Regions from separate parts of the Stenotrophomonas sp. 3(2025) genome, predicted to be linked through region 1. Evidence: riboswitches for the same ligand, from Rfam matches in the RefSeq annotation. Region 1 holds a riboswitch; the other holds the start of a gene.
What was found. A riboswitch is a leader RNA that binds a small molecule or an ion and turns the genes downstream of it on or off. The one in region 1 is predicted to bind glycine.
Positions count from the first base shown of each region.

Region 2: another riboswitch for glycine. It lies ahead of ACUXVE_RS11125 (trimeric intracellular cation channel family protein); the one in region 1 lies ahead of gcvP (aminomethyl-transferring glycine dehydrogenase).

Region 1 is NZ_JBQOIF010000013.1:91,122-102,962, forward strand. It holds gene ACUXVE_RS11795 (hypothetical protein) at 1-346, opposite strand, end outside; gene ACUXVE_RS11800 (catalase) at 368-2,464, opposite strand; gene ACUXVE_RS11805 (AraC family transcriptional regulator) at 2,583-3,305, shown strand; gene ACUXVE_RS11810 (amino acid permease) at 3,387-4,757, shown strand; gene ACUXVE_RS11815 (VOC family protein) at 4,860-5,270, shown strand; gene gcvP (aminomethyl-transferring glycine dehydrogenase) at 5,371-8,238, opposite strand; glycine riboswitch at 8,300-8,402, opposite strand; gene ACUXVE_RS11825 (multidrug effflux MFS transporter) at 8,702-9,928, shown strand; gene ACUXVE_RS11830 (siderophore-interacting protein) at 10,070-10,966, shown strand; gene ACUXVE_RS11835 (hypothetical protein) at 11,044-11,436, shown strand; gene ACUXVE_RS11840 (M2 family metallopeptidase) at 11,557-11,841, opposite strand, start outside.
Region 2 is NZ_JBQOIF010000012.1:58,829-70,669, reverse strand. It holds gene groL (chaperonin GroEL) at 1-1,265, shown strand, start outside; gene ACUXVE_RS11155 (serine hydrolase domain-containing protein) at 1,519-2,682, opposite strand; gene ACUXVE_RS11150 (MarR family winged helix-turn-helix transcriptional regulator) at 2,861-3,361, shown strand; gene ACUXVE_RS11145 (DNA alkylation repair protein) at 3,358-4,095, shown strand; gene ACUXVE_RS11140 (DUF6616 family protein) at 4,172-4,510, shown strand; gene ACUXVE_RS11135 (hypothetical protein) at 4,595-4,855, shown strand; gene ACUXVE_RS11130 (3-deoxy-7-phosphoheptulonate synthase) at 5,108-6,181, shown strand; gene ACUXVE_RS11125 (trimeric intracellular cation channel family protein) at 6,353-6,970, opposite strand; glycine riboswitch at 7,055-7,158, opposite strand; glycine riboswitch at 7,172-7,261, opposite strand; gene ACUXVE_RS11120 (GIY-YIG nuclease family protein) at 7,302-7,559, shown strand; gene ACUXVE_RS11115 (nuclear transport factor 2 family protein) at 7,632-8,057, shown strand; gene ACUXVE_RS11110 (NAD(P)/FAD-dependent oxidoreductase) at 8,125-9,405, opposite strand; gene ACUXVE_RS11105 (NYN domain-containing protein) at 9,527-10,321, shown strand; gene ACUXVE_RS11100 (hypothetical protein) at 10,379-10,570, opposite strand; gene ACUXVE_RS11095 (glutathione S-transferase family protein) at 10,649-11,269, shown strand; gene ACUXVE_RS11090 (primosomal protein N') at 11,338-11,841, opposite strand, start outside.

The DNA of each region.
Region 1 (11,841 bases):
TCTTTGCGGGGGCCTTCTTCACCGCCTTCTTTGCAGCCTTCTTTGCAGCCTTCTTTGCAGGTGTCTTCTTAGCAGGCGTCTTTTTCGCGGCGGTCTTCTTCGCCACCTTCTTCGCCGGCGCCTTGCTTGCGGAAGTCTTCTTCGCCGTTGTCTTTCTGGCCACCTTCTTCGTTGCCTTGCGCGCGCTGCCGCTGCGCTTGCCACCCCCATCCTGCTTGTTCACGGTGGCCCAGGCGATACGCTCGGCGGTGCCTTCACTGGCACCGCGTTCGCGCTCACTCTCTTCGATATGCTCGGCCTGGCGCTTCTGCTTGTCGGTATAGGCGGATTTGTCACCACGGGGCATGGGGATTCTCCTGTCGGATGGTCAGGCCAGCAGGCGCAGCTTCGGCTCGCGAGCCCACTGGCGGGTGGCGGCAGCGGTGAGGAAGGCCTTGCTGTCCTCGGCCTCCACGGTGCCGGCATCGTTGCCGACGCGCGCTGCCTTCAACAGGGCCTGTGCGCCTTCGTCACTGGCGATGGCTTTCAGGTGCGCCCAGGCATCGCTGACAAAGCCCACGGCTGCCGCTTCCTTGGCCAAGGCCTTGCCGGCGTCGGCACTCAGCACGACCGCCACTGCGTCGAACACTACCGACGGGGTACCGGCCAACTGTCCGTCGGCGGCCTGTACTTTGCCGTCGCTGAGCGTGGCGCCACCGACTTTCGGTGCGACCAGCTTGACGCTGGCGCCGGCCTTTTCGGCGGACTTGCGCAGAGTGGCGATCACCCGTGCATCGGAGCCCTCGTCGAACAGGATGCCGATGCAGCGCCCCTGCAGCAGGGGCTTGTTGCGGCCGATCACGCGGACCTCGGGTGCGGCGGGCAGGTCCTGTGCTGGGGTTGCCGTCGGTGCCGGGGCGGGCAGGGTGCCCAGTGCCAGCCCGTCGGCCACGCGCTTGGCCAGGCCTTCGTCGATGTTGCGCAGATGGCTGACGGTGCGCACGCGCACCTTCTCGGTTTCCACCTTCGACAGCTCGAACACCAGCGCCGAGGCCAGGTGCGCCTGTTCCGGTTTTTCCAGGCTGCGGAAGAACATCCGCGCCTGGCTGTAGTGGTCGGCAAAGCTCTCCGCGCGGGTGCGGCCCTTGCGCCCATCATCGGCACTGGCGTGGCTGCGGAAACCGGCGGGCGTTTCGCGCGGGCTGTCCTCTTGCAGCGAACTGGGGTCGTAGGCCACGCGCCCCTTCGGCACCTGCATCTGCATGTGGCCATCGCGCTGGTGGTTGGCGAAGGGGCACTTCGGTGCGTTGATCGGAATCTGGTTGAAGTTCGGTCCGCCCAGGCGGATCAGCTGGGTATCCAGGTAGGAGAACAGCCGCCCCTGCAGCAGCGGGTCGTTGCTGAAATCGATGCCCGGTGGCACGTTGGCCGGGCAGAAGGCGACCTGCTCGGTTTCGGCGAAGAAGTTGTCCGGCCAGCGGTCCAGCACCATGCGTCCGATCACCTGCAGCGGCACCAGCGACTCGGGGATGATCTTGGTCGGGTCCAGGTGGTCGAAGGGGAAGCCATCGGCCTGTTCTTCGGTGAACAGCTGCACGGCCAGCTCCCACTCGGGGAAGTCGCCGCGCTGGATCGCCTCGAACAGGTCGCGGCGGTGGAAATCGTTGTCGGCGGCCTGCAGCTTCAGCGCCTCGTCCCAGACGGTGGACTGCAGCCCCAGCTTCGGCCGCCAGTGGAACTTGACGAAGGTGGAGTTCCCTTCTTCATCCAGCAGGCGGAAGCTGTGGATGCCGAAGCCTTCGATGGTGCGCAGCGAGCGCGGAATCGTGCGGTCGCTCATCGCCCACATGATCATGTGCATCGATTCGGGCATCAGCGAGACGAAATCCCAGAACGTGTCGTGTGCGCTGGCCGCCTGCGGGAAGGCGCGGTCCGGTTCCATCTTCACCGCATGGATCAGGTCGGGGAACTTGATCGCGTCCTGGATGAAGAACACCGGAATGTTGTTGCCGACCAGGTCCCAGTTGCCTTCCCCGGTGTAGAACTTCACCGCAAAGCCGCGCACGTCGCGCGGGGTGTCGACCGAGCCGGCGCCGCCGGCAACCGTGGAGAAGCGGGTGAACACCGGCGTCTTCACCCCGACCTCGGTGAGGATCTTCGCCCGGGTCACCTTGCCCAGCGACCGGGTCAGCTCGAAGAAGCCGTGGGCAGCCGAACCGCGCGCGTGGACGATGCGCTCGGGAATACGCTCGTGGTCGAAGTGGGTGATCTTCTCGCGCAGCAGGAAGTCTTCCAGCAGGGTGGGGCCACGCGGTCCCTGGCGCAGGGAGTTCTGGTTGTCGGCAACCGGAATGCCCTGGTTGCTGGTCAGTACCGGATGGGCGCCTCCTGCGAGCTGATGCAGTTCATCGCCCTGGCCGCGGCTGTCACGGTCAGCGGAGGTGGTGGCGGGAGCGCGCTTGCCGGTCGGCTTGCTGGCGGCCATGGAGGATCTCCTGGAGCGGGTAGGGGGCAGACCCCAGACAGTGGCGCCGCCGGCGTTAATGCACGGTCCCGTGGGAGTGAACGCGCAGACAAATCGGCGGCTCGGGTATGCTTGCCGCATGCGAGTCGAACCCGCCGACATCGAAGCCCTGTTCGACGCCATTCCGGACGTGCTGTTCTTCATGAAGGACCGCCAGGGCCGCTACACCTACGTCAACCAGACCATGCTGCGACGGCTGGGCCTGCGTGCGCGCAAGGACGTGATCGGACGCACCGCGGCCGAGATCTACCCCACCGGCCTGAGTGCGGACTATGTCGACCAGGACGCACGCGTGCTGTCCGGCGAGGTGATCGAGAACCTGATGGAGCTGCACCTGTTCGCCAACCGCGAACCGGGCTGGTGCCTGACCTGCAAACGCCCGCTGCTGGTGGACGGGCAGGTCGAGGGGCTGATCGGCATTTCCCGCGACCTTGGCCAGAAGGACAGCCTCGGGACCCAGTACGAGCAGCTTCGTCTGGCCTTGGCCCACCTCAATATGCACTACGCCGAGAACGTGCGGATGCAGACGCTGCTGGACATCACCGGATTCTCGCTGTCCAAGCTGGAGCGCAGCTTCCGCAAGGTGTTCCAGATGACGCCGCAGCAGGTGCTGACCCGGCTGCGGATCCAGATGGCCATGCACCTGCTGCATGGCAACGAGAGCATCGCCTGCATCGGCCAGGCCTGCGGTTTCAGCGACCAGAGCGCGTTCACCCGCAAGTTCAAGGCTGAAACCGGTTTCTCCCCGCGTGCCTACCGCGCCCGCATCGGCGGCAATGTCGGCGAGCCGGTACCGGCCTGAGTTTCCTGCTGCGCTGTGCCTATCCCCGCGGCGGCTGGACACGGTAAGGTGTCGCCCTTGTAGCCGCCGCCAGCCCTGCCGATGCCCGCCACCCCCGATACCACCGCTTCGCCCTCCCGCCTCGGCCATTCGCTCAAGCCACGCCAGCTGATCATGATGGGGCTGGGCAGCGCCATCGGCGCCGGCCTGTTCCTCGGCTCCGGCGTGGGCGTGCAGGCGGCTGGCCCGGCGGTGCTGGTGTCCTACCTGGTGGCCGGCGCGCTGGTGATCATCGTGATGAACGCGCTGGGGGAAATGGCTGCGGCCAAGCCGACCAGCGGTGCGTTCTCGGTGTATGCGGCCGATGCCATGGGCGCCACCGCCGGCGCCACCGTGGGCTGGCTGTGGTGGGTGCAGCTGGTCATCGTGATCGCCGCCGAGGCGGTGGGTGCGGCCGGATTGCTGGCCACGGTCTGGCCGGTGGTGCCGGTACCGATGGCGGCATTGGCCTTCATGCTGTTCTTCACCGCGATCAACCTGCTCGGGGTGAAGAACTTCGGCGAGTTCGAATTCTGGTTCGCCATCCTCAAGGTGGCGGCGATCCTGGCCTTCATCGCCGTGGGCGTGGCGCTGCTGATGGGCTGGCTGCCGCAGGTGGCCTCGCCAGGCCTGAGCAACTTCACCGAGCACGGTGGCTTCGCACCGAAGGGACTGGCCGGCATCGGCGCGGCGCTGCTGGTGGTGGTGTTCGCCTTCGGTGGCACCGAAATCGTGGCCGTCGCTGCGGCGGAGACCGAAGACCCCGAGCGCAGCATCGCCCGTGCCATCCGCACCGTGGCCTGGCGCATCCTGGTGTTCTACATCGGTTCGCTGAGCGTGATCATCGCCGTGGTGCCGTGGACCAGCGAAGCGCTGAAGTCGCCGTTTGCCGCGGTTCTTGATGTCGCCAATATTCCGGGCGCGGCCACCGCCATCACCCTGATCGCGGTGATCGCCCTGCTGTCAGCGCTCAATGCCAACCTCTACGGCGCCTCGCGCATGATGTATTCGCTGGCGCAACGCCGCGAAGCACCGGCCGTGCTGGGCTGGACCGATCCGCGCCAGGTGCCGGTGATCGCGGTGCTGGCCAGCGTCCTGTTCGGCTTTGCCGCCACCATCATGGAACTGCTGTTCCCGGACAAGGTGTTGCCGGTGCTGCTGAACATCGTCGGCTCCACCTGCCTGCTGGTGTGGACGTTGTCGCTGGTCTCGCAGCTGGTGCTGCGCCGTCGCGCCGACCGCCTGGGCACGCGCCTGCCGTTCCGCATGGCGGGCTTCCCGTGGCTGACTGTCTGTGCGCTGGCGATCCTGGCGCTGATCTTCGGCCTGCTGCTGAGTGAAGCGCATACGCGCCTGCAGTTCCTGTCGATGGTGGCACTGACAGCGACCATCGCGGCCAGCAGCGCCATCGCCCGGCGCATGCGCGAGGCGTGATGGGGCCGCCGGGCATGGCCCGGCGCTACCACGGGGGCTGCACATCCGCCGTGCCATCCTGATCGGGTGGGCCATCACCGGCCCGACGATCGGGAGCACCGCATGCTGCGCAGCCGTCCCTTCCTGATGTTCACCGGCCAGGCCGAAGCGGCGCTGGCCCTGTATGCCGAAGCCTTCGCCGAATTCCGCCTGCTGGCCCTGCAGCGCCACCCGGACGGAGCGGTTGCGGGCGTGCCCGGGCAGGTTCGCCAGGCCATTTTCCTGCTCGGCGGCACCCACTACCTGTGCTTTGACAGCCTGGATGTGCACGACTTCACCTTCACGCCCTCGATGTCGCTGTTCGTCGAGTGTTCCGGCGCCGAATCATTCGAGCGTGCCGCGCGCGTGCTGGGTGACGGCGGGCACTGGCTGATGCCGGTGGGCGAGCAGGATTTCAGCAGCCGCTACGGCTGGGTGCAGGACCGCTTCGGCGTGTCGTGGCAGTTGAGCCTGGGACAGATGCCCGACCCATGATGCGTTCTGCCGCTGTGCTCGCCGGGCATGGCCCGGCGCTACCGGAAAACAAGAACGGCCCGCTTGCGCGGGCCGTTCTCATTTCCGATGCCGCGATGGCTTACGCCTCGACTTCGTCATCCTTGTAGGCATCGACCGGGATGCAGGCACACATCACGTTCTTGTCGCCGTACACGTTGTCGACGCGGGCCACCGGCGGCCAGTACTTCTGCAGCTTCAGGCTCGGCAGCGGGAAGGCGGCCAGCTCGCGCGGGTAGGCGTGGGTCCACTCGCTGGCGGTCACGGCCGTGGCCGTGTGTGGAGCATTCTTCAGCGGGTTGTCCTCGCGGTCCAGGCGGCCGTCTTCGATCGCGGTGATCTCTTCGCGGATCTGGATCATCGCGTCGATGAAGCGGTCCAGCTCGTGCAGCGATTCGCTTTCGGTCGGTTCGACCATCAGCGTGCCGGCCACCGGGAAGCTCAGGGTCGGGGCATGGAAGCCGAAGTCGATCAGGCGCTTGGCCACGTCTTCGGCACCGATGCCGCTGGCCTTCTCCAGCGGACGCACGTCCAGGATGCACTCGTGCGCGACCAGGCCGTTGCGACCGGTGTACAGGGTCTTGAAGTGCGGGGCCAGGCGCTTGGCGATGTAGTTGGCGTTGAGCTGGGCGACCTGGGTGGCCTTGCGCAGGCCCTCGGTGCCCATCATCGCGATGTACATCCAGCTGATCGGCAGGATCGAGGCGCTGCCGAAGCTGGCGGCGCTGACCATGCCGACCGGACCGTTGTCACCCAGCTTGCCCGGCAGGAACGGGGCAAGGTGCGACTTGACCGCACACGGGCCAACGCCCGGGCCGCCGCCGCCGTGCGGGATGCAGAAGGTCTTGTGCAGGTTCAGGTGCGAAACGTCCGAACCCCACTTGCCCGGCTTGGCCACGCCGACCAGGGCGTTCATGTTGGCGCCGTCGGTGTACACCTGGCCGCCATGCTTGTGGATGATCTCGCAGATCTCCACCACCTCTTCCTCGAACACGCCGTGCGTGGACGGGTAGGTCATCATGATCGCGGCCAGGCGGTCGCTGTACTTCTCGGCGTTGAGGCGGATGTCTTCAACGTCGACGTTGCCGTTGGCATCGGTCTTGGTGACCACGACCTTCATGCCGCACATCTGCGCCGAGGCCGGGTTGGTGCCATGCGCCGAATCCGGGATCAGGCAGATGTCACGGTGATCTTCGCCACGCGAGCGGTGGTAGGCGCGGATCGCCAGCAGGCCGGCGTATTCGCCCTGCGCACCGGAGTTCGGCTGCAGGCTGACGGCGTCGTAGCCGGTGCACTCGACCAGCATCGCTTCCAGCGAATCGATCAGTTCCTTGTAGCCCAGCGCCTGCTCGGCCGGCACCAGCGGGTGGATCTGCGAGAACTCCGGCCAGGTCACCGGGATCATTTCGGCGGTGGCGTTGAGCTTCATGGTGCACGAGCCCAGCGGGATCATCGTGCGGTCCATCGCCAGGTCCTTGTCGGCCAGCGAACGCAGGTAGCGCAGCAGTTCGTGCTCGCTGTGGTGGGTGTTGAACACCGGGTGGGTCAGGAACGCGGATTGGCGCAGCAGACCGGCCGGCAGCGCATCGGCGGTGCTGGCATCGAGCGCGTCCACATCAACGGTGGCACCGAACAGCGCGCCTACGGCGACGATGTCGGCGCGGGTGGCGGTCTCGTCCAGGCTGATGCCGACCGAACTGCTGTCGATCGCACGCAGGTTGTAGCCGGCGGCACGGGCCTTGGCATGGATCGCGTCGGCGTCGACACCGGTGACGTGCAGCGTGTCGAAGAAGTCGGCACCGACCTGCACACCGGCAGTGCGCAGCGCGCTGGCCAGGATGGCGGCCAGGCGATGGGTGCGGCGGGCGATGCGGGTCAGGCCTTCCGGGCCGTGGTAGACGGCATACATCGAGGCCATCACCGCCAGCAGCACCTGTGCGGTGCAGATGTTGGAGGTGGCCTTCTCGCGGCGGATGTGCTGTTCGCGGGTCTGCAGGGTCAGGCGGTAGGCCGGGTTGCCCTGTGCGTCGATCGAGACGCCGATCAGGCGGCCCGGCATCGAACGCTTGTAGGCGTCACGGCAGGCCATGAACGCCGCATGCGGGCCACCGAAGCCGAACGGCACGCCGAAACGCTGGCTGTTGCCGACCACGATGTCCGCACCCCATTCGCCCGGGGCGGCCAGCAGGGTCAGTGCCAGCAGGTCGGTGGCCACGGCCACCAGGCCGCCGCGCGCGTGCACGGCATCGACCAGCGCCTTGTAGTCGCCCACCTGGCCGAAGGTGTCCGGGTACTGCAGCAGCAGGCCGAAGGCTTCTGCTTCCAGCGCTTCGGCCGGGGTGCCCACGCGCAGCACGATGCCCATGGGCTCGGCGCGGGTGCGCAGCAGTTCCAGCGTCTGCGGGTGCACGGCGTCGTGCACGAAGAAGGTGTCCGACTTCGACTTGGCCGAGCGCTTGGCCAGGGTCATCGCTTCAGCGGCGGCCGTGGCTTCGTCCAGCAGCGAGGCGTTGGCGATTTCCATGCCGGTCAGGTCGGCACACAGGGTCTGGAAGTTGATCAGCGCTTCCATGCGGCCCTGCGAGATTTCCGCCTGGTACGGGGTGTAGGCGGTGTACCAGGCCGGGTTTTCCAGGATGTTGCGCAGGATCACGTTCGGCGTGTGGGTACCGTAGTAGCCCTGGCCGATGAAGCTGCGCAGCACGGTGTTCTTGTCGGCGATCGCGCGGATCTTCGCCAGCGCCTGCACTTCGGTGATCGACTCCGGCAGCGCCAGCGGTGCCGGCGACTTGATCTTGGCCGGCACGATGGCATCGGTCATCGCATCCAGCGAGGCGTGGCCGATGACGCCGAGCATCTGCGCGATCTCGGCATCGTTGGGGCCGATGTGGCGCTCGACGAACGCCGAATGGTGCTCGAGCTCACGCAGGGAAGGGGTGTTCTGGGACATGGCGAAGGATCCGTCAGGAAAGGGCACACGCACGGGCACAAGCCGCCGGTCGGCGGTCTGCGGGCGCCCCTCTGTCCTTTTGCCTGAGAGTTTAAAAGCGCGGAAAACCGCAGCTTCGTGCCCCTTCGGCGCCGGATCGAACCGGTCTCTCCAGAGTTCTGTTACGGGTGGTATCGGGCCTGAGCGATTACGGGCGTTGCGCCTTCGGCAGCGGTGACCTGCTTCTCCCACCGTGTTGCCCGCCGATTATAGCTCGTTGCCGGCGCCTGACGGTGGCCCGGGCTGGCCTCACGGGGCTGAATGGCCGATGGCCCGGGCGTGCGTTCTGTGCATCCTTGCATGGCATCGCGCGCATTCCCCACCTATGATGGTGGGATTCTCGTATTCATCTGGCGCCGTCCCTGCTGCAGGGGATCGGCGCCCGCCGTGCGTGTCATGCATGGCCCTGCCGGACGCTTGCCCGATGACCGCCGCCGTTGCTCCTTCCACCCGCCGCATGGCCCTGTTGCTCGCTGGCCTGGCCATGTTCGGTCCGTTCTCGATCGACACCATCTTTCCCGCGTTTCCGCAGCTGGCCCAGCGCCTGGCGGTGGACGAAGTGGCGGTGCAGCAGACCATCAGCGTCTACCTGCTGTTCTACGGCCTGATGAGCCTGGCCCATGGCCCGCTGTCCGATGCGTGGGGACGCAAGCGGGTGATCCTCGGCGGTCTGGTGATCTTCGTCGGCGCCTCGGTGGGCTGTGCGTTGTCTACCGACCTGACCACGCTGCTGGCGTTCCGCGCACTGCAGGGCCTGTCCGCCGGCGTGGGCATGATCGTTGGCCGCGCGGTGATCCGCGATCTGTACCACGGCCACGACGCGCAGCGGCTGATGAGCCAGGTGTCGATGCTGTTCGGTATCGCCCCGGCCATCGCGCCGATCATCGGTGGCTGGATCCTGCTCAGCGGTGCCGGCTGGCCGCTGATCTTCTGGTTCCTGGTGGTGTTCGCGCTGGTGCTGCTGGCGGCCACCGCGCGCTTCCTGCCGGAAACCCATCCGGTGCAGGCGCGGATCGCCCTGTCGCCACGCACGTTGCTGCGCGATTACGTGCGCATCGGCTTCAACCCGCGGTTCCTGCGCCTGGCCCTGGCCGGCAGCATCGGGTTCGGCGGCATCTTCCTGTACATCTCCTCGGCGCCGGCCATCGTGATGCAGCACCTGCATCTGGGTGAAGGTGGCTTTGCGTGGTTGTTCATTCCCACCATTGGCGGCATGACCACCGGTTCGTTCCTGTCCGGGCGCATGGCCGGGCACAGCACACCGACCCGACAGGTCGCGCTCGGTTTCAGCCTGTGTGCGGTCTCTGCCGTGCTGAACATCGGCTACGTCACCCTGGCGCCGCAGTTCGCGCTGCCGTGGGCGGTGATGCCGATCTTCCTTGGCGGCATGGGCATGGCGCTGATCTTCCCGATCCTGGCGCTGGCGGTGCTGGACATGTATCCGCTGCAGCGCGGCCTGGCGTCGTCGCTGCAGGCGTTCGTGCAGCTGATGATCAGCACCGTGGTGGCCGGCGTGGTATCGCCGCTGCTGCACAACAACCCGCTGCACCTGGCACTGGGACAGGCGGGCTTCTTCGCGGCCGGCTTCGTGTTCTGGTACTGGGAGCACCAGCGCGAGCGCGCATCAGAGGCAGCCAGCACGGCGCATTGAGCGTCGTGCAGGGGTAGGGCGCGTCATCACGCGCGGATCCGTTGCGGCGCTGCGGCCAGGGATTAGGCTGGGGTTTCCAGCGAGCCGGTTCGTGGGTGCACGACAGCCAGCCATTCCGATGTCGTCGCATGAGGTACCCGCATGGCTGCGCAGCAGACCTACCGCCTGTTCGAGGTGGCGCTGAAGGAGCGCCGCGTTCTTTCTCCTTCCCTGGACCGCATGGTGTTCACCGGCGCCGACGTGGCGCACATGAAGACCGAAGGCCCGGACCAGCGTATCAAGGTGTTTTTCCCTTTGCCCGGCCAGGACGCGCCGGACGTGCCCAGCGGCGAAGACTGGTATGACCGTTACCGGGCACTGCCCGATGAGGCGCGGCCGCCGATGCGCACCTTTACTCTCCGCCAGCTGCGTGCCGGCGAGTGCGAGGTCGACGTCGACTTCGTGCTGCATGGCCAGACCGGACCGGCCTCGCGCTGGGCCACGCATGCACGGCCGGGCGACCGCGTGGTGCTGCTGGCCCCCGATGCCGACTGTGCGGACAGCAGCGAGGGCTGGGAATGGAAGCCGCCAGCCGGGGTAGGCCAGGTGCTGCTGGTGGCCGATGAGACCGCGTTGCCGGCGGTGGCCGGCATCCTCGAGGAACTGGCCGGGCTGGCCGATCCGCCGCGCACGCTGGCCCTGCTGGAGATCGCCCAGGCCGGTGATGCGGTGCCATTGAAGGCCCCGGCTACGGCCGAACTGGTGTGGTTGCCACGCGGGGAGCAGGCCCATGGGCAGCGGTTGCTGCAGGCGGTGCAGGCGCGGCTGGCGGCGGCCGCGACCGTCGCCGGGGCTGCCGAGCTGGACGACATCGACGTTGATGCGCAGATCCTGTGGGAGCAAGCGGACGCCAGCGCGGACGGCGCGCTGTATGCCTGGGTAGCGGGCGAGGCCGGCGCGGTGATGGCGATCCGCCGGCATCTGCTGAAAGACTGCGGCCTGGATCGCCGCGCGATCACCTTCATGGGGTACTGGCGCCAGGGGCGGGTACTGGACTGAGCCGCTACCGCATCGGCGTGAACCGGCATGCAGGGGGTGTGGGTTATCCTTGCGCCCCCGCAATGCAAGCCCCACTGATGTCGACCTCTTCCAAATCCCGCCGCGACCAGCGCCGTCGCCAGGAACAGCAGGCTGCCAACAAGGCCGCCGCCACTGCCTCGCCCGTCGAGCCGCACGCCGAGCTGCGCGACACGCAGCGCACGCTGCTGGCCGGCATCGTCCGCCGCGACGGCGAATGGGTGCTGGGCATGGATGGCCGCATCGCCGGCCAGAGCGAAAGTGCGGCCCAGGTGCTGGCGCTGATCATGCAGGCCGGTGAGCTGCACGAACGGCAGGGCACGCCCGTGCGCTTGATTTACTCGGATGCGCTGCGCGATGCGGCGCAGGCCGAAGCCAACGAGAAGGGGCAGACCTTCGAGGAATTCAAGGCCGCACTGGCTGCGCAGCTGGCGGCGAAGAAGAGCAACTGATCCTCATTGCGGTAGCGCCGGGCCATGCCTGGTGGCTTTTCATTACGCCGCTGCGCTCGCCGGGCACGGCCCGGCGCTACCGAAAGGGAAAGGGCGGATCCTCGCGGATCCGCCCTTTTTTCATTTCGCTGCCGGTGCCGCGCTGGCCTGCCAACCGCACATCTGGCCTTCGTTCTGCTGCTTCAACCAGGCATTGACCGGGCTGAAGTACTCGATCATCGGGCCGGCATCGAGCTTGTCCGAGCCGGTCAGTTCCTTCAGCGTGGCCTGCCACGGCTGGCTGGCACCCTTGCTCAGCATCGCCCAGTATTTCTGGCCGGCTTCCTTGTTGCCGTAGAAGGTGCACTCGTGCAGCGGGCCCTTGAAGCCGGCGGCATCGCACAGGCCCTTGTAGAACTGGAACTG
Region 2 (11,841 bases), on a different contig from region 1:
CCGAGCTGAAGAACATCTCCAAGCCGACCGCTGACGACAAGGCCATTGCCCAGGTCGGCACGATCTCGGCCAACTCGGACGAGTCGATCGGCCAGATCATCGCCAACGCGATGAAGGAAGTCGGCAAGGAAGGCGTGATCACCGTTGAAGAAGGCTCGGGCCTGGACAACGAGCTGGACGTGGTCAAGGGCATGCAGTTCGACCGCGGCTACCTGTCCCCGTACTTCATCAACAACCAGCAGTCGCAGACCGCTGACCTGGATGACCCGTACATCCTGCTGCACGACAAGAAGATCTCCAACGTCCGTGACCTGCTGCCGGTGCTGGAAGGCGTCGCCAAGGCTGGCAAGCCGCTGCTGATCGTTGCCGAGGAAGTCGAAGGCGAAGCGCTGGCGACCCTGGTGGTCAACACCATCCGCGGCATCGTCAAGGTCGTGGCCGTCAAGGCGCCGGGCTTCGGCGACCGTCGCAAGGCGATGCTGGAAGACATGGCCGTGCTGACCGGCGGCACCGTGATCTCCGAGGAAGTCGGCCTGTCGCTGGAGAAGGCCACCATCAAGGACCTGGGCCGCGCCAAGAAGGTGCAGGTCTCCAAGGAAAACACCACCATCATCGATGGCGTGGGTGACAAGGCTGCGGTCGATTCGCGCGTTGCGCAGATCAAGACCCAGATCGAAGACACCTCCTCGGACTACGACCGCGAGAAGCTGCAGGAGCGCGTGGCCAAGCTGGCCGGTGGCGTTGCAGTGATCAAGGTCGGCGCGTCGACCGAAATCGAAATGAAGGAAAAGAAGGATCGCGTCGACGACGCCCTGCACGCGACCCGTGCGGCCGTTGAAGAAGGCGTGGTCCCGGGCGGCGGCGTTGCCCTGGTCCGTGCGGTCTCCGCACTGGCTGGCCTGAAGGGTGGCAACGAAGACCAGAACCACGGCATCCAGATCGCCCTGCGCGCGATGGAAGCCCCGCTGCGCGAAATCGTTGCCAATGCCGGTGAAGAGCCGTCGGTCATCGTCAACAAGGTCAAGGAAGGCACCGGCAGCTTCGGCTACAACGCCGCTACCGGCGAGTTCGGTGACATGCTGCAGTTCGGCATCCTGGACCCGACCAAGGTGACCCGTTCGGCGCTGCAGAACGCAGCCTCGATCGCAGGCCTGATGATCACCACCGAAGCCATGGTTGCCGAAGCTCCGAAGAAGGACGAGCCGGCCATGGGTGGCGCCGGTGGCATGGGCGGCATGGGTGGCATGGGCGGCATGGACTTCTAAGGTCCGCTGCACTGCTGCAATGAAAAACCCCGCCGCAAGGCGGGGTTTTTTGTGGGTGGCGTGTTGCCGCCAATGGGTCCATACCCGTGTATCCATACCCATGTGTCCATGCCAATGAATCCATGCCTACGGGTCCAGGCCAATGAATCCATGCCTACGGGTCCATGCCAATGAATCCATGCCTACGGGTCCATGCCAATGAATCCATGCCCATCGGTCCATGCCAGTAGATCCACGCCATGCGTGGATGGCGTCAGCGCACGAACACCTTCTGCGTGCCGTACTCCCAGTCCCACGGCACTCCGGTATCGCCCAGCACGAACGCCACCAGCGCCGGAAACACCGCCTCGGAGCGGACATCGTTGCCCAGCATCACCACGCAGCGCTGGCCCTGCTCGATGCACACCAGGGTGTTGCCCACCGCGTCATCGTGGCCGCCCTTGTAGAAGCCGGGCCCCTGCGGCCCGCGGAAGGTGACCACGCCCAGGCCGGCTGCCAGGTCCCTGCGCCGCTCCGCTACCGGCAGTTCCGCCTGCAGGGTCGGAAACTGGCTGGCCGTGGTGATCGGCAGCTGCGGACGTACCAGCTCCTGCCGCATCGCCGCTGAAAGGCCTTCGCCGCGGACATAGCCCGCCGCGAAGTTGGCCATGTCGGCGATGGTGGTATCCATCGAGCCGGCGGCCCGCACCCGGCTGCGCTCGTCATGCGGCTCGGGCGTGCCATCGGCGGTCCAGCCGTCGGCCAGGTTGGCGGCGAAATCCTCGCGCCACATCATGCTGGTGCGGGGCATGCCGAAGCGATCAAACACGCGCCGCTGCATCAGCGCGCCGATGTCCTGGCCAAGGCGCCCCCGTTCGAGCACGAACTGCAGCAGGATCAAGCCTTCGCCGGAATAGCCGTAGCGGCTGCCCGGATCGAAATGGAATTGCAGCCTGCCATCCGGTTCCAGAAACGCGAAGTTGGCAAAGCCGCTGCCATGATTGAGCAGCAGGCGCGGGGTGAGCCGGCGCCAGCGTTCGTCGCCGGCCAATACGCTGTAATCGGCGTAGTGCTTCGTATCGACGGGGTAGTCCGGCAACGGCTTGTCCAGATACGTGGCAATGCCGGCGTCCAGCGCGATCACCTGGTCCTGTGCCAGCTGCGCGACCAGGTGGCCAAAGGCCATCTTGGTCAACGAAGCGGCGTACATCACGGTGTCGGTACGCAGCGGTTCGCCGGCGGCGTTGCGCTCGCCATAGGCGGCCACGTGCACCACCTTGCCAGCGTCGATCACCGCCAGCGCCATGCCACGTGCGTGTGCGGCCTGCATCAGCCGTCGCGCCTGGGCATCAATGCGGGCTGGCGAGGGCAGCGGAGGGGGCGCGGCGACTACGGCGATCGGCAACAGCGTCAGCAACAACAGGACGACACGGCACATGCGTGGAACTCCTGGCGGGACGTGGCGCGATGCTACCGCAGCTTTGGCTGCCGGCGCCGATCGACCGTAGCCAGGCCCTGGGGCGGCGCCGCGTCATGCCCTGCGGCAACCCGGTCCGGGCTTGCGCCCTGCGGGATCGCAAATATAATAAGGCGCCTAATCATAATGGATATGATGGATGCTTGAAGCAAAACACACGGCTCTCATTCAAGAGGCTGGCCGTCGCGGCGATCCCCAGCTGGCCCAGCTTCGCCTGTGCTTCCAGCTGCTTTCGCTGTCCACCGCCATCGACCGCGACTGCGCCGCACGGTTGGCGCCGCACGGCCTCAGCGAAGGCCGTTTCGTGGTGCTGTTCCTCCTGCACGGCGCTGGTGGCACCTTGCCACCGCATACGTTGGCCGAGCGTGCCGGCGTCACCCGCGCCACCATCAGCGGACTGCTTGATGGTCTGCAGCGTGACGGCCTGCTGCAGCGGCGCAGTGACGCCGAGGACGGCCGCCGTCTGCAGATCGTGCTGACCGCGCGCGGCAAGCGCCTGGCTGACGATCTGTTCGACCAGCACACCCAATGGATCGGTGGACTGTTCAACGGCCTTGATTCCGGTGAACAGGTGCAGTTGTCGCTGCTGCTGGAAAAAGTCTGGCGACACACCGACGCAGGCCAGGAAACAGGCACATGAGCGGCACCATCGGCACGGCACGCCTGCAGGCACTCAATGCGGGCAGCGTATCCAGCACGCACCTGGCCGAGTGCCTCGCAGTGGACTTCGCCGCACTGCTGCAGGCGGTGGCACCGACCTTGCCCCAGGCATCCACGCAGCGCATGCGCGCCGCTGCAGGCAAGGGAATCACCCAGCGCATGGCATTGGCCGCAGCGGTGCTGCGCGAGGCGGGGCAGGGTGACGTGCACTGCTGGCAGGCGCATCCCTCCGACACCGTGCGCGGATGGGCCTGTTATCTGATCGGCGGCGACGTGCGGACGGCATTGGCCGACAAGCTGCAGGCGATGCGTCCGCTGGCAGATGATCCGCACTTCGGTGTGCGGGAATGGGCATGGTTGGCCCTGCGTAGCGATATCGTCGCCGAGCCGCTGGAAGCGCTTGCCCTGCTGCACCCCTGGACGCAGCAGCGCTCGCCCCGTCTGCGCCGCTTTGCCTGTGAGGCGCTTCGCCCCCGCGGTGTATGGGCCACGCACGTTGTGTTGTTCAAGCAGCAACCCGAGCACGCGTTGCCCCTGCTGGAGGCGCTCGCTGACGATCCCGAGCGCTACGTGCAGGACTCGGTCGGCAACTGGCTGAACGACGCCGGCAAGAGCCAGCCCGGATGGGTGCGCGATGTGTGCACGCGGTGGCAGTCAACGCACGACAGCTCAGCCAATAGGTACATCCGCAAGCGCGCGCTGCGCTCGCTGTAGCGCCGTACCGTTCACGCGCGTTTCCCGGTAGTGCCGGCCGCTGGCCGGCAATCCCACGACCCTCAAGGAAGACCACATGTCCCACCTCCTCATCGAGCTGTACGCGGCGACGCCGGCCTGGAAAGCGCTGTGCGCGGAACAGCGGAACGCCTTCTTCACCCGCATCGGCGCCGGCATGCAGCAATTGGATCCCGCACGCATCGCACCGTTGGCGATGGGCCGCGTGGCCAGCGACGTGTCATATGCCAGCACCGAGCAGTACTACGCGGTCTGGAGGTGCGGCAGCCGTGCAGATGCCGATGCCCTGGTGGCCGCCATCAGTGCTACTGGCTGGCATGACTACTTCGCCACCACCAATGCCGTGGGCGCGGTGGATGCGATGGCCCAGCACCTTGCGGATCTTGCAGCGCTGTAATGCGGCCTGCGGTGGCACATGCGCGTGTCATCCATTCCGGGTAAAGATGGCGCTCGGCCGTGTCCACCCGCAGGGAAGTCGAGCATGCAGAGCAAGATCCAGGTGACGTTGTACGGAGCGCTGGGCAGCAGTCCAGCGCTGCAGGTACCCGGCCTGGAAGGGCCGGTGGTGGCCATCCAGGAAGCCACCCTGCGGCAGCTGGTGTCCGATCTGTATACGGCCAGGTCCATGCTCAACCCCGAACAGCTTGATGAGGCCAGGCAGGAACTGGACCGGGTGGTCGAGCGTTGGGTCGACATCCACGAGACGCTGCTGCTGGATGTGGAAGTGCATGGTAGCCGATAGTCCGCTGAACCGCGCCCGCAGTTGCGGATGAAACAGTTGGCACCCGCCAAAACCCTGTGTTATCAATAGATCCCATGAACGCAACCCACGCCAGCTTTTATTGGTATTACTTTCCGAAGCCCCCGGCGGAGGAAGGATTGCGCTCACCCTGAAGAAAGCTTCAGACGCATTCCCGAAAGCCGCCAGCGAACCTGGCGGCTTTTTTCATGTCGCCACGCTGCGGACCCCCACCTTCCGTAGAGACCCCTCACCATGCCCCCGCACACCGACGACCTGCGTATCCGCACCATCGAACCGCTGACACCGCCTGCCCAGCTGCTGGCGATGCTGCCCTGCGATGACGAAGCCTCCGACACCGTCAGCGCTTCGCGCGCCGCCCTGCACCAGATCCTGCACGGCCGCGACGACCGCCTGGCGGTGGTGGTCGGGCCGTGCTCGATCCACGACCCGAAAGCCGCCATCGAGTACGCACAGCGCCTGAAGCCGATGCGCGATGCGCTGGCCGGCGAGCTGGAAATCGTCATGCGCGTGTACTTCGAGAAGCCGCGCACCACGGTGGGCTGGAAGGGCCTGATCAACGATCCGGACCTGGACGGCAGCTTCAAGATCGACAAGGGCCTGCGCATCGCCCGTGGCCTGCTGCGCGACATCAACAAGCTGGGCCTGCCGGCTGGCGTCGAGTTCCTCGACGTGATCTCGCCGCAGTACATCGCCGACCTGGTGGCATGGGGCGCGATCGGCGCACGCACCACCGAAAGCCAGGTGCATCGTGAACTTGCGTCGGGGCTGTCGTGCCCGGTCGGCTTCAAGAACGGCACCGACGGCAACGTCAAGATCGCCGCCGATGCCGTGGGCGCGGCCTCCAATCCGCATCACTTCCTGTCGGTCACCAAGCAGGGCGGCACCGCCATCGTCTCCACCACCGGCAACCCCGACTGCCATGTGATCCTGCGTGGTGGCAAGCAGCCGAACTACGATGCGGCCAGCGTGGCCGATGCCTGCCAGGCGCTGGCCAAGGCCAAGCTGCCGACGCGCCTGATGATCGATGCCAGCCACGCCAACAGCCTGAAGAACCACGAAAACCAGCCGAAGGTGATCGAAGACATCGCCACCCAGCTGGAAGACGGCGAGCAGCGCATCGTCGGTGTGATGGTCGAAAGCCACCTGGTCGGCGGTCGCCAGGAACTGGTGGAGGGCCAGCCGCTGGTCTACGGCCAGAGCATCACCGATGGCTGCATTGATTGGGACACCACCGTGCAGGTGCTGGAGCGGCTTGCCGCTGCCGTGCGCGCCCGCCGTGAGGTGAAGGTGTCCGAAGCCGCTTGAGTGCGGCACGTGTGTGGATGGCGGCCAGCGCCTGCGGGGGTGCGGCCGCGATCAGGGCCGGTCGGAGTTGGAGACCGGCCCGTCTGCACCGGCGATGCGCCTGGCGCTGCGCACTCTTGCCAGCGCCAGGTACATCGCCGGGGTGGTGTGAAACCCGGCGAACGTCAGCGCTCAATGCACTTCGTCGTGGTACACGAACTTCGGCATTTCCCAGCGGTAGTGGATGGCCAGCAGACGCACGGCGAAACCACCGCCCAGGCAGCACAGGATCGCCGTGGCATCGGCCACGCCCCAGTGCAGCAACAGCAGATACACCGCACCGGTCAGCAGCGAGATGATCGCGTACAGCTCCTTCTGGAAGATCAACGGCACCTCGTTGCAGAGGATGTCGCGCAGCACGCCGCCGAACGCGCCGGTGAGCATGCCGGCGATCAGCACGATCGGCAGTGCATGGCCGGCCTCGCGCGCGATCGAGCAGCCGATCAGGGTGAAGGCGATCAGGCCCAGGCCATCGAGCACCAGGAAGGTACGGCGGAAGTGGTGCATCCAGCGCGCCACCCAGGTGGCGATCAGCGCCGCGCACACGGTGAAGCCGAGGTACTCGGGGTGTTTCACCCAGCCCAGCGGATAGTGGCCAAGCAGGATGTCGCGCAGCGAGCCGCCGCCGAGGGCGGTGACACAGGCGATCATGACCACGCCGAACAGGTCCATGCGGCGGCGGCCGGCAGACAGGGCACCGGTCATGGCTTCGGCGGAAATGGCGATCAGGTAGATGATGGACAGCAGCATGGGACAGGCTCCGGGCGCGGTGGGGCCGGCCATGCGCACATACCGCCACTGCCTGCGCAATGACGGGATGACGATGACCGGTGCCGCTCCCGCTGTCCTTTTGCCTGAGAGTTCAGCGGCGTGAGCCGCGTGCCCCTTCGGCGGATCGTCCCGGGCGTGCCCGGTGACCTCTCTCCAGCTCGGCGAGTCGAATGCATGGTTGGTGGGATTCCAGCCCACCGGCCTGAGCGATCATGGGAGCCTGCGCCTTCGGCGGGCGCCAGCGCGGCGCCTCTCTCCTGCATTCGGGCGGCAGTATATCCGCTGCAGTGCAGCACGGCATAATCCGGCCATGGTTTCGCCTTCCCGCCCGTGGTTCCTGTACCTGCTCGAATGCCGCGACGGCAGCTATTACGCCGGCATCAGCACCGACGTGCCGGCCCGCTTTGCTGCCCACCAGGCCGGCAAGGGGGCCCGCTACACCCGGTCGCGGCCGCCACTGCGGGTCCTGGCGGTGCGTGAGTACCCAGACCGGGCAGCGGCCTCACGTGCCGAATGGGAGCTCAAGCGGCAGCCGCGCGAACGCAAGCTGGCCTGGCTGTTGCAGTAGATCCACGGCATGCGTAGATCGGGCGCATCCGGCCATGCCATGATCGCCCAGCCCTCAGCGCTGGAGACCCGGATGTCCACGCTTGCCCTGTTGTTCGCTGTCGCTGCGGCGACAAGCCCTGTCGCCGACGCCGCCACGATCGCAGCCATCGAAGCCACCTGCCACGACTACGTGGATGGCCAGCTGGAGGCCGACCCGCAGCGCGTCGCCCGTTCCCTGCATCCGGACCTGGCCAAACGTGCGGTGCTCGGTGATACACCGGACGAGCGCCTGGGCCTGCGCCGGATGTCGAAGGAAGAGCTGGTTGCGTTGACCAAGCAGGGCGCGTTGAAGACCCCGAAGGATCAATGGGATCGCCGCTGCACGGTGTTGGACGTGACCGGCAACGTCGCATCGGTGCGGCTGGAAACCCCGTGGTTCGTCGACTACTTCCACATGGGCCGCTTCGAGCAGCGCTGGGTCATCGTCAACGCGCTGTGGTACCCGAAGCCGAAGTAGAGCCACGCCCTGCGTGGCTGCGCTCCATGCAACCTGCACAGAAATTCATCCACGCATGGTGTGGACCCTACCGCTTCGGCCGCCGGTCTTCGCGGTCATCGCCGAAGATGATCCGCGCGCTGCGCTGGTAGCTCCAGTACGCCACCGCCCAGTTCAACAGCACCACGACGCGGTTGCGGAACCCGATCAGGAAGAACACGTGCGCGGCCAGCCAGAACCACCAGGCCAGCACGCCGGACAGCTGCAACTTGCCCAGGTGCACGATCGCGGCCATGCGGCCGATGGTGGCCAGGTTGCCGAAGTCGGCGTACTTGAACGGCCCGGGTGCTGCCTTGCCATGCAGGCGCGCGCGGATCACGTCCGCCACGTACTTGCCCATCTGCTTGGCGGCAGGCGCAACGCCCGGTACCGGTTTGCCGTTGGCCTGGTTCAGCGCAGCAAGGTCGCCGGCCACGAACAGTTCCGGATGACCAGGCAGGGTCAGGTCGGGCTGCACCTGCACGCGACCGGCGCGGTCCAGCGGCACGTCCAGGGTGCGCGCCAACGGTGAGGCGGCCACGCCGGCGGCCCAGACCACGGTACGCGCGGGCACGAACTGGTCGCCCAGCTTGAAGCCCTGTCCATCAATGTGGCTCACCGGCGTGCCGGTCATCACTTCCACGCCCAGTTTTTCCAGCTGCCGGCGTGCCTTCAGCGAAAGCACTTCGGGGAAGGTGGACAACACGCGCGGACCGGCCTCGACCAGCCGTACCTTGGCGCTGGCCGGATCGATGTGGCGGAATTCATTGCGCAGCGTATGCCGGGCGATTTCCGCGAGGGTGCCGGCCAGCTCGACGCCGGTCGGCCCACCGCCCACCACGGCAAAGCTCAGCCATGCCGCCTTCTTTTCCGGGTCCGGTTCGGCTTCGGCGCGTTCGAACGCCAGCAGCAGTTTGCGCCGCAGGGCGATGGCATCGTCGAGCGTCTTCAGGCCGGGTGCATCGTCGGCCCATTCGTCGTGACCGAAGTAGGCGTGGGTGGCACCGGTGGCCAGCAGCAGGCTGTCGTAGTCCAGCGTGCTGCCATCGGCCATGCGTATCTGGCGGGCCTGCTTGTCGATGGCCACCACTTCACCCAGCCGCACCTCCACGTTGCGCTGGTGGCCGAGGATGTGGCGCAGCGGTGCGGCGATATCCGGAGCGGACAGCCCGGCGGTGGCCACCTGGTAAAGCAGCGGCTGGAACAGGTGGTGGTTGCGACGGTCGACCAGGGTGATGCGTATGCGTTCGCGGGCCAGCGCACGGGTGGCCCACAGGCCGGCGAAACCGCCGCCGACTACGACCAGGTGGGGGACGCGATCACGACTCATCGACTCACTCCAGGGGGGCATGGGGGAAGTGCCTGGCATCTTCGCACGGCCGCTCCTTGTCACGTCAGCGTGCATCGGGATCGGCGATACTCGGGTTCAGGCAACTGCCCGTGAGGAGTTCATGAGCGAACCGGAAAAGCGCATCGCCCTGTTGATCGACGCCGACAATGCACCGGCCTCGAAGATCGACGAAGTCCTGGCCGAGGTCGCGCGCTACGGTGTGGCCAACGTCCGCCGTGCCTACGGCAACTGGAAGAGCCCACGACTGAAGGGCTGGGAGGCGGTGCTGCACGAGTATGCGATCCGCCCGATCCAGCAGTTCGCCTACAGCAAGGGCAAGAACGCGTCGGACATGGCGATGGTGATCGACGCGATGGATCTGCTGTATGCGCGCAACCTGGATGGCTTCGCAATCGTGTCCAGCGATGCCGACTTCACTCCGATGGTGATGCGCCTGCTGACCGATGGCGTGAAGGTGTATGGCTTCGGCGAAAAGAAAACGCCCGAACCCTTCGTCAACGCGTGCTCGAAGTTCACCTACCTCGAAGCGTTGGGCCAGACCCACGCCAGCGTGCAGGATGTGGAGCAGGCAGCGAACGAACAATCATCGAACGGACAGGCGCCCAGCGAGCAGGCCACCAGCGATGATGCGCGCCCACGCAAGAGCGGGGCGGAAATGCGCAGCGACACGCGTCTGGTGAAGATGCTGCGCCGTGCGGTGTCCTCGGCAGAAGGCGAGGATGGCTGGTCACACCTGGGTCCGGTCGGCAGCCAGATCGGCAACCAGGCCTCGTTCGATCCGCGCAACTACGGTTACGGCAAACTCAGCGATCTGCTGGCGGCGATCGGTTTGTTCGAACTGAAGAAGGACGGTAAGTCCTCCTACGTACGCGCGCTGCCGAAGAAGAACCGGTAGCGCCGGGCGTTGCCCAGCGTGTGCCGGTCGCGCAGCACTGCAGAAGACATGGTGTGGCTACAGCGTACGTGCGCTGGAGCCGGCATAGCCTTCCGCAAATCCGTTGGCGAATTCTTCAACGCCATTGAAGGCCAGCAGCAGCACGCCGGCGCACAGCAGCATGTTGCGGTTCGAGCGCCGGTACCCGAGCACCAGCATCACCAGTCCTGCTGCCAGAAGCGTGTAGTTCACTGCATCCCATGCGGTCATGTCGTCTCTCCCTGTGGATGGGCGTATCGTAGCGGCTCCGCGCCATCGCGGCGCACTGCTGCACACAAGGAAACCCGCATGTTGAAGATCTGGGGCCGCCGCAATTCCAGCAACGTCCGCAAGGTGCTGTGGTGCGCCGAGGAAATCGGCCTGCCGTACGAGTCCATCGAAGTGGGTGGCAGCCACGGTGGCACGCAGTCGCCGGAGTACGTGGCGATGAACCCGAACGGCCTGGTGCCGGTGATCGAAGACCACGGCCTGCCGCTGTGGGAGTCGAACACCATCGTGCGCTACCTCAGTGCGCGCTATTCGCTGGGCACGCTGTATGCCGAAGATCCGATGGAGCGCGCCCAGGCCGAAAAGTGGATGGACTGGAGCACCTCGCGGATGGCGCCGCTGTACTCCGAACTGATCTGGGGCATCATGCGCACCGCACCGGCCGACCGCGATGAGGCGCGCATCAATGCAGCGATCGTGCGCGCCGGTGATTTCCTGGCGCTGCCCAACGCAACTCTGGCCAGGCAGCCGTGGCTGTCGGGCGAGACGTTCGCCATGGGTGACATCGCGCTGGGCTCGTTGATCTACGCCTGGTTCGAACTGCCGATCCAGCGCCCGGACCTGCCGCACCTGGCCGAGTGGTATGCACGTCTGCGCGAACGCCCGGCGTACCAGCGCGGCGTGATGTCACCGATGACGTAAGCGCAGGGGCGACGTTCGGGGTCCGAACCCTTTTCTGCGGAAAGGGATCCGACCCCAGCGCATTGCCCTCAGTACAGATCCGTCGGATCCACATCCAGCGACCAGCGCACCTTGCGTGCCTCCGGCAGCGCGTACAACTGCGGCACCAGCTGTGCCAGTACCCCGTGCAGCGGCGGCCGCTGTGCTGCCGACAGCAGCAGCTGCGTGCGCTGATAACCGGCACGGCGTGGCATTGGCGCCGGCATCGGCCCGTAGGCCTCCACCATGTCCTGTTCACCCAGCAGTTTCCGCGCAGCGAGCAGGAACGCGTTGGCATGCTCGACCTGTTGTGCTTCGGCACGCATCAATGCCAGGTGCGCGAAGGGCGGGAACCCGGCTGCCTGGCGCTGGTTGAGTTCGGCCTGCGCGAACGGGTGGTAGCCACCGTTGACCAGCGTCTCCAGCAGCGGATGGCCCGGATGATGGGTCTGCAGCCACACTTCACCCGGATCGCGCGCGCGACCGGCGCGGCCGGCTACCTGGATCAGCTGCTGCGCCAGTTTTTCGCTGGCGCGGAAATCGGCCGAGAACAG